One region of the Yersinia vastinensis genome, then DNA from elsewhere that is predicted to be linked to it. Evidence: riboswitches for the same ligand, from Rfam matches in the RefSeq annotation. Region 1 holds a riboswitch; the other holds the start of a gene.

Region 1 (4,303 bases):
CGTCTCTTTATAGTGGGTAGGTCATGGGCCGTGCATTCGATACAGAAAGTCATATAACCTATTAATTACAAGCAGGGTAACCCTATGAACGACTCGCTAAAAGCTCAGTGTATTGCGGAATTCCTCGGTACCGGGCTGTTTCTATTTTTTGGTATTAGTTGTCTGGCTGCGATGAAAGTGGCCGGTGCCAGTTTTGGTCTGTGGGAAATTTGTATCGTATGGGGGCTTGGGATTTCACTGGCCGTCTACCTGACCGCCGGAATTTCGGGTGCTCACCTCAACCCAGCCATCACCATTGCTTTATGGCTGTTTGCCTGCTTCCCAGGCCGTAAAGTTATCCCTTATAGCATTGCACAAATTGCCGGTGCTTTTGGTGGAGCAGCATTATCTTACATGCTGTATCACAACTTATTTACTGATTTTGAAACTGCCCATCAGATGGTGCGTGGCAGTTTGGAAAGTCTGCAATTAGCCAGTATTTTCAGTACATTCCCATCCCCCGCCATCAGTGTTTGGCAGGCAGCGTTTGTTGAAATCATTATCACCTCAATTCTGATGGGGCTGATTATGGCACTTACAGATGATGGTAATGGTGTGCCGCGTGGCGCATTAGGCCCTTTATTAATCGGTATTCTGGTTGCGGTGATTGGGGCGGCAACCGGCCCATTAACGGGGTTTGCCATGAACCCGGCGCGTGATTTTGGCCCTAAATTATTTACCTTCTTTGCCGGTTGGGGAAAAATTTCAATGACCGGTGGGCGTGATATTCCTTACTTCATCATTCCTATTGTGGCGCCTATTATTGGTGCTTGCCTGGGTGCCGCAGTTTATCGCTTCTTAATTGGTAAAAATTTGCCGTGCAATACCTGTAAGTTAGATGATGAAGAAGCTATTAATTAAACCTGAAAATGAATGACGACTTCCTCATCTTGGGACTGCAAATGGGTATTAAGGTGAGGAAATTTCGTGATCTGTTCGGGTTAATGCATGGATTATCATCCCCTGTTGATTATGACTCTGGTAAGGTGGGTTGTTATTTGTTTTCATTTCACCGGAGAGTATACCTTCACAGGGAAATAGGTTTTTCACCATGGCTAATGGGAATGAAAATATAACAATGCGGTAACACATCTATCATTACAGGGATGATTTATAGTAATAAACGAAATTTAATAACAATAAATTAAAATTAACTGAGAGGTTTTATCATGATTTCTGCCAGTTCTCTAAACTCAGAGCTCATAAATAAAATCGCCCAGGATTTTGCTCAAGCAACGGGGCTGGCGGTGGTGGTTGTGAATATTCACGGTGAGGAGATCTCCGACCTATTCAACTTCACACCGTTTTGTCAATTGATGCGCCAAGATCCGGTGAATCATCTTCGATGTCGTATGAGTGATCGCTGTGGTGGCCTTGAGGCCTCAAAATCCAACGAACCTTGTATTTATCGTTGTCACGCCGGACTCACAGATTTCTCTATCCCATTGGTGATTGCCGGTCATCTGGTTGGCTTTGTTTTATGTGGTCAGGTGCGGCTGCACACGGATGTTTATCTGATTGATATCCTGAATGTTGATAATCACTGGCAACAGAATCCGGCACTGATGGATGAATTTCATAATGTCCCTATCATGGATTTCTCTCGAGTGATCGCGTCTGCGGACTTGCTGAAGTTGATTGTTGAAAATTGTCTGAAAAAGCACCTTAATTTTGTGGTTATCAATGACAACATGGGCAGCAAAGAGCCCGGCAGAATTCGTCCGGTACATCCTCATGACAGTAAAATGAAGAAAGCATTGCGCTATATTGATACTCATCTGTCAGAAGAGTTGCGGTTGGAGGATGTGGCAGCCAAGGTCTATCTCAGCCCCTACTACTTCAGCAAATTATTTAAAAAATATCAGGGTATTGGTTTTAATGCGTGGGTGAATCAGCAACGAATGGCCAATGCGAGAGAGATGTTACAGCATAGCGATTGGAGCATTGCCAGTATTGCCAAGAACCTGGGTTTTTCACAAACCAGCTATTTCTGCAAAGTATTCCGCCAAGCCTATAATGTGACACCACAGGTATTTCGCTCACTTTCTTCTGAGCGTAATGAAATGGAATAGCAGTTATTGAATTAATATCAATTCCTCATGTTTTTAATTCATGTTTGTTTATTTAAAAGTCAAATTAGTAATTAAGTTCTTAAAATAATTAATGACAATATTTTGTTATAATTTTAAAGAAAAAACCAATGGTAATTTATTGTTTTTTAATGATTATTTTTCTTTTTTGTAGCAATTTTTTGCTATAACTACGCAATAAAATAGTCACAAAAAAATGAAATTAACCATTTTTTATTTGTGGAAAAGAGTATATTAATATTCATCAAGCTTAATAAGTTAGTTGACGTTACAACTGTGTAAATAAAGAGATAAATTCTATAGCAACATAAAATTAAATAACAAAATCTAAACTCACGTAGTTACTGAAATGGATATGTTATGCACTAAAGCATAACTGGGAAGGGGGTGACAATCCCCCGCAGCCCCCGCTGCTGTGATGCTGACGAACCTGCTGAAACCACTGATCCACAGGATTGGGAAGGTGCAGGGGAGGATGACGCTAAGCCAGAAGACCAGCCAACTCAGTAAAAGATATTCAACTCCTTCGGTGGGAAGCGGGTTGTCATCAGATGCGCGCAGCGGTGACGTTGTGTAGGCGCACCTTTTTGACACTGCTTATCCCGCTTGAAATGGCGGGATTTTTTATGCAGCGCTCAGACAAACAAGCATTTATCATCGCGGGAACCGGTAGCGGATGCGGTAAAACCACCGTGACGCTGGGTATTTTGCGAGCGCTGATGGCGCGTGGATTGTCGGTGCAACCGTTTAAAGTGGGGCCAGACTATCTGGATACCGGCTGGCATACCGCGGTCAGTGGCGTAACTTCACGCAACCTTGATGCGTTTATGCTGCCCCCCACCACACTCAATGGATTGTATAACCAACATGTGCGGCATGCTGATGTGGCGGTGATTGAAGGTGTCATGGGCCTGTATGACGGTTATGGCACTGACCCTGATTATTGCAGCAGCGCCGCCATGGCCAAACAACTTGGCTGCCCGGTTATTTTACTGGTCGACGGTAAAGCCGTATCAACCTCGGTTGCCGCCACGGTGCTGGGTTTTTGTCAATTTGATTCAAACCTCCACATTGCGGGCGTTATTGTTAACCGCGTCAATTCAGATAATCACTACCAACTTATCCGCCATGCCATCGAACACTATTGCGGTATTCCAGTATTAGGCCGTCTGCCGGTGATGGACGATGTGGCATTGCCATCGCGCCACTTAGGATTAATTCCGGCTCAAGAGCGCGGCGGGTCAGTGGGCAAACACCCCGATAGCGCACCACGTTGGCAACATCTCGCGCAGCAGGTTGAAGAATTTATCGATCTGGACCGGCTACTGTCACTGACTTCCCGCTCTGAACTCCCTGTGGGAACTTCTCCGGAGCTACCTCCTCAAGCTTTAGCTGAGGGCCTGACACTGGCGCTAGCCGAAGATGAAGCCTTCAATTTCTATTATCCCGATAATCTTGATCTGCTGGAGCAGGCCGGGGTGCGCATTCAACGTTTCAGCCCTCTACATGACCGCCAATTACCCACATGCCAGATGATCTATCTGGGGGGCGGCTATCCAGAAATTCACGCCGCAAAGCTTGCGGCCAATACTGCCATGCACACGGCATTACAACAGGCCCATCGCCTGCAAATTCCATTGTATGGCGAATGTGGCGGCTTGATGTATTTGGGTGAGGGGTTAACGGATGAAAATGGACAACGCCACTCGATGGTAGGGATTTTGGCGGGTGAAAGCCAAATGGGAAAACGCTTAACCCGCTTTGGCTACTGTCAGGCGCAGGCCCGTCGTGACACTTTATTGGCCGCGCAAGGCGAGATGTTACGTGGTCATGAATTCCATTACTCCGATTTTACCAGCCCGCTGACGCCAGTATTTGATAGCAGCAAGTGGCGTGATGGCGAGGTGATTCAGCACTGGAGCAGCGGCTATCAAGTACAACAGACGCAGGCCAGTTATCTACATATTCATTTCGCACAGCGCCCCGGTTTATTAAATGGCTGGCTAAATGCCGCGCGGAGTCGGTTATGACTCTTGCCGCGTGGTTTGTGGCGTTTCTGCTTGATAGTTGGCTCGGTGACCCGCCGCACTGGCCACATCCGGTGCGCTGGATTGGTAACCTAATCACCGTGCTACAACGGGCTATTCGCGCAGTGTGTCCTAGCGAGCGGGCGC
Region 2 (4,303 bases), 1.5 Mb from region 1:
GGCGATGACCACTATTGCTAATGGATGACGCTGTTGTACCGCAGTGACAATTTCCAGCACGCGTTCAACAATAAACTCGCCTGATTTCTCCCCATAAGGGAAAGCGACGTTGTCGAAAGCATATATATAGTGGAGATCCGGCAACAATTGCCGAATCTCTTGATAGACAGATAGCCCGCCAACACCTGAATCAAAAATCAGCGCTGTCGGGCGAGGAGAAGAATCAGCCTTAGAAGTTATAACTTCCTGTGAGGTAATACTCTCGTCCAGCGGTTTTATAGCCATAAGCCGTTTCGTATTCTTTATCGAACAGGTTAGCAATTCTACCACGAACTGTTAGATGAGCAGTAACCGGATAAGCAGCAGAAACGTCAACAGTGCTGTAACTCGATAATTCACGCTGAGTCGAGTTATACATCGAGGTGCTATTATCATAGCGTTTGCTGTAATACTGATAAGAAACATCCATATCAACATTGAACATCGTCCAATCCAACTGGTACTTAGCCTGATGTTTCGAACGGCGAGCTAACACTTCATTATTCAGATCATTACGTGGGTCAATGTATTGCAATGTCACCTGGTGGTTAAATATGCCGGTATCAAAGTTTCCCGTCCATTCAACACCTTTTATGGTTGCAGAGTTCACATTGTAGTATTGACCTCTATACGTCACCGAGTCATAAGTGTAATCAATCAGGTTTTCAATTTTGTTGTGGTATGCAGATAAACGCCAGTCAATAGGCCCTGTCAGCCCTTCAAGGCCAGCTTCCCATTGGCGGGACTCCTCAGGTTTCAGATCACTATTTGATAAGATATCGAAGCGCTGCGAACCATATTGCTGACCCAATGACGGCGCCAAGAAGCCGGTGCCGTAAGATAAAGTCACACGGTAATCAGGAACAAACTCCCAACCCGCAGCGGTTTGCCAAGTTTCATGCCAGCCAAACTGCTCATCTTTATCTTCACGGCCAGAAGCTTCTAATGTCACATTACCGATTTTCTGCTGCCCACTTAGATATAAACCGGTGTTATCTCTTTTATAGGTATCAGAGATGATTTGGCTTGATGAAGTTAAACGCTGTTGCTGCCAGTCTACACCCGCGCTCAGCGTCGCACTTTCAAAGCTGTAGGTATTACCCCACTGCACATTGCGCTGATCCATATTGTCCAGCGTGGTTGCCACCCCATAGCGGCCATACTGGCTACTGAAGTTATAATCTTTATATTTCTGATAGCTCCCGATTAATTGGGAAGAATAGGCACCCGAGACATAGCGTAGCCCGGCATCATAAGTATGGTTATAAAGCCGTTCGACATCGCCACTGTATGCCGGAGAAGAGAGGCTACCCACATCGTAATCTGTGTTATTGGTATAACCATATCCCCTGACGAAGCCAGATATCTCTTGGTTGAATTGGTGCTCCAGACCCGCCCAGAAATTTTTATTACGGAAACCGTCGCGATCACTGTCGATTGGGTTAGGTGAGTTGGGTCTGATGTTATAGCCGTTCGTGGTTTGATATCCACCCGCCAGCGTTGCCAAAGTATCACCAAAACGTTGGCGAACACTGCCATCATATTGTTGGTAACCTTTAGAACCGACCCCGGCATTAATCTGCGCGCCTTCCTGATCAGATTGAGTAATCACGTTGATAACACCGCCAATCGCCCCAGAGCCATAGACGGCAGAGCGTGGTCCGCGGATATATTCCACACGTTGTACCAGAGATATTGGTATCTGATTAAAATCGACACTGTTGACAATCCCCGTGCGCGCAAGAGGAATGCCGTCAATTAATACCAGAACATGTCGGGCTTCAGTACCACGGATGTACATGGAAGAACCCTGACCTAACCCCCCAGTTTGCGAAATATCCACGCCTGGTAACCGGCGCATAACTTCATTGAGGCTTTTTGCTTGCCAACGCTCGATATCATCGCGAGTAACGACATCAGTAGGAGCCAAGACAGTGGAGACGGGTTGTTTGAAACGGCTGGCGGTGACAACCATTTCATCTTTATTACCTGTTGTGGTGTTGCCCTGCGCCCATCCAGAAAATGCCGTCACAGAAAGGGTTGTGAGCAGCGTATATTTTTTAATTGTCATGAAAAAGCATCCAAACTCAAATAGCGGATGCCGCAGTGCCATGGCCGGTAGTACGCGACGACCACGAATATTGCGACGTATACCGGCAGGTCTTCGGGCTTGGGATCTCTGATACTAAATTTAATAACCACAATAAATCATACTGAGGTGAATAAATGGCATGAAACAGAGCGGGCGATGACTTCCCATCCTTGCGGACAGTGTCTGGATGAAACCTATCGCCGTGACTTCCCCTTACCGCTGCGCGTCAGCTCCGGATTTACACCGGATTCCCTTTTAACTCTTAGGTGTTTAAGTAACAGCATGAGGCCGGACCGCAATGCTACGATCAAGTAAAATGGATGTCTAGACTTCTACTCATATCACGAGAGATATAACCAATAAATTTCATGGCGCAAGAAGAGGTTAAATACGACAAAACTGGACATCACTTCCACTTTCCCTACAATCCGCAGGAATAAACCTCTTTTATATTGTCCAGACGAGAAGAAACATGACTCCCGACATCCTGCCGACTGACGGCTATGACCACCAACTGGCGGAAAAATCTGCCCGCCTTCAGGCGATGATGTCGCCGTTTCAGGCACCCGCTCCAGAAATATTCCGTTCTCCTGCTGAACATTACCGCATGAGAGCTGAGTTTCGCGTTTGGCACGATGAAGACGACTTGTACCACATCATGTTTGACCAACAGACCAAGCAGCGCATCCGAGTTGAACAATTTCCGGTCGCCAGTCTGTTAATTAATCGATTGATGAGTGTGCTGATGACCGCCATCAGGGCCGAGCCAATTTTGCGGCGTAAGTTATTCCAAATTGATTATTTGTCTACTTTGAGTGGCAAGTTAATAGCTTCTTTGTTGTATCACCGCCCATTAGATGAAGAATGGCAACAGAAAGCGCTGGAGCTACGTGACCAGCTACGCGAGCAAGGTTTTGATCTGCAATTGATTGGACGAGCAGCGAAAACGAAAATCATGTTGGACCACGACTTTATTGACGAAGTCTTGCCTGTCGCTGGGCGCGAGATGATTTATCGTCAAGTTGAGAACAGTTTCACCCAACCGAATGCTGCGGTGAATATTCATATGTTGGAATGGGCCATTGATGTCACCCAACACGCCAGTGGTGATTTGCTGGAGCTGTACTGCGGCAATGGTAATTTCTCACTGGCGTTGGCGCGTAACTTCAATCGCGTGCTGGCAACAGAGATTGCCAAACCATCAGTGGCTGCCGCGCAATATAATATTGCCGCAAACAACATTGATAATGTGCAAATTATCCGTATGTCTGCAGAAGAGTTTACTCAGGCAATGCAAGGTGTGCGTGAATTTAATCGCCTGAAGGGCATTGATTTAAGCAGCTATAATTGCGAAACCATTTTTGTTGACCCGCCACGCAGTGGGCTAGATGATGAAACCGTCAAGCTGGTACAGGCTTACCCGCGTATCCTTTACATCTCTTGTAACCCGGAGACGCTGTGCGCCAATCTCGAACAGCTTAAGCATACTCATAAAATCAGTCGATTAGCGCTATTTGATCAATTCCCCTATACCCATCATATGGAGTGCGGGGTTCTACTGGAAAAACGCGGCTAACGAAAAACACAATTGATAGACAGACAAAAGGGCAACACAATGTTGCCCTTTCTCTATTTATTCCCGACAGCCTGACCGCTATTGCGGCTGCTGGTTATCATCGGTGTCGGTATCTGCTTCAGTCTGAGCCGACGACTTTCGTGTTTTCAGCTTGAATAAGATCCAGAACACCAACACCACACTCAGAATCGAAGGGACAAAATTAGAGCCAATCGACGGATGCTCAACTCGCACAATCGCGCTATACAATAAAATACCAAGTAAGAAACACGCGGAAGCCAACACTGGCAAACCTTGTGGCATAGCAAAATTAAGGTAGCGCTGGTGCAAACAATACACTGCCAAGATAAGCGTCAGTAGCGGAAAGACCGAAAAAGACACAAACGCGCTGAATACCGCGTTAAATGAACCATTTATTGCCAAACCTGTAATTAGTGCCAGCAGCAGGGTACCGGTTTCACGGTTGGTTTGTTTTTCACGGTGAAATTGTTCCATCATTTTCCTTACTTTTATTAAGCGCGGGACACTGCAAGCCTTTCCTGCTCACGACGATACCAATAATAAGCGCCCTTGGAGATCATCCGCAGCTGTAAGAC

The links. Region 1 has a riboswitch for cobalamin ahead of ACIOG0_RS14250 (cobyrinate a,c-diamide synthase). Riboswitches for the same ligand answer to the same signal wherever they lie in the genome.
Positions count from the first base shown of each region.
Region 2: it holds a riboswitch for cobalamin, as region 1 does, so the genes downstream of both, btuB (TonB-dependent vitamin B12 receptor BtuB) here and ACIOG0_RS14250 (cobyrinate a,c-diamide synthase) in region 1, are expected to answer to the same signal.

Region 1 covers NZ_CP173260.1:3,051,217-3,055,519, reverse strand. The annotation lists gene pduF (propanediol diffusion facilitator PduF) at 85-900, shown strand; gene ACIOG0_RS14255 (transcriptional regulator PocR) at 1,209-2,111, shown strand; cobalamin riboswitch at 2,452-2,647, shown strand; gene ACIOG0_RS14250 (cobyrinate a,c-diamide synthase) at 2,756-4,159, shown strand; gene cbiB (adenosylcobinamide-phosphate synthase CbiB) at 4,156-4,303, shown strand, end outside.
Region 2 covers NZ_CP173260.1:4,557,889-4,562,191, forward strand. The annotation lists gene murI (glutamate racemase) at 1-285, opposite strand, end outside; gene btuB (TonB-dependent vitamin B12 receptor BtuB) at 230-2,110, opposite strand; cobalamin riboswitch at 2,177-2,439, opposite strand; gene trmA (tRNA (uridine(54)-C5)-methyltransferase TrmA) at 2,604-3,707, shown strand; gene ACIOG0_RS21130 (YijD family membrane protein) at 3,786-4,202, opposite strand; gene fabR (HTH-type transcriptional repressor FabR) at 4,220-4,303, opposite strand, start outside.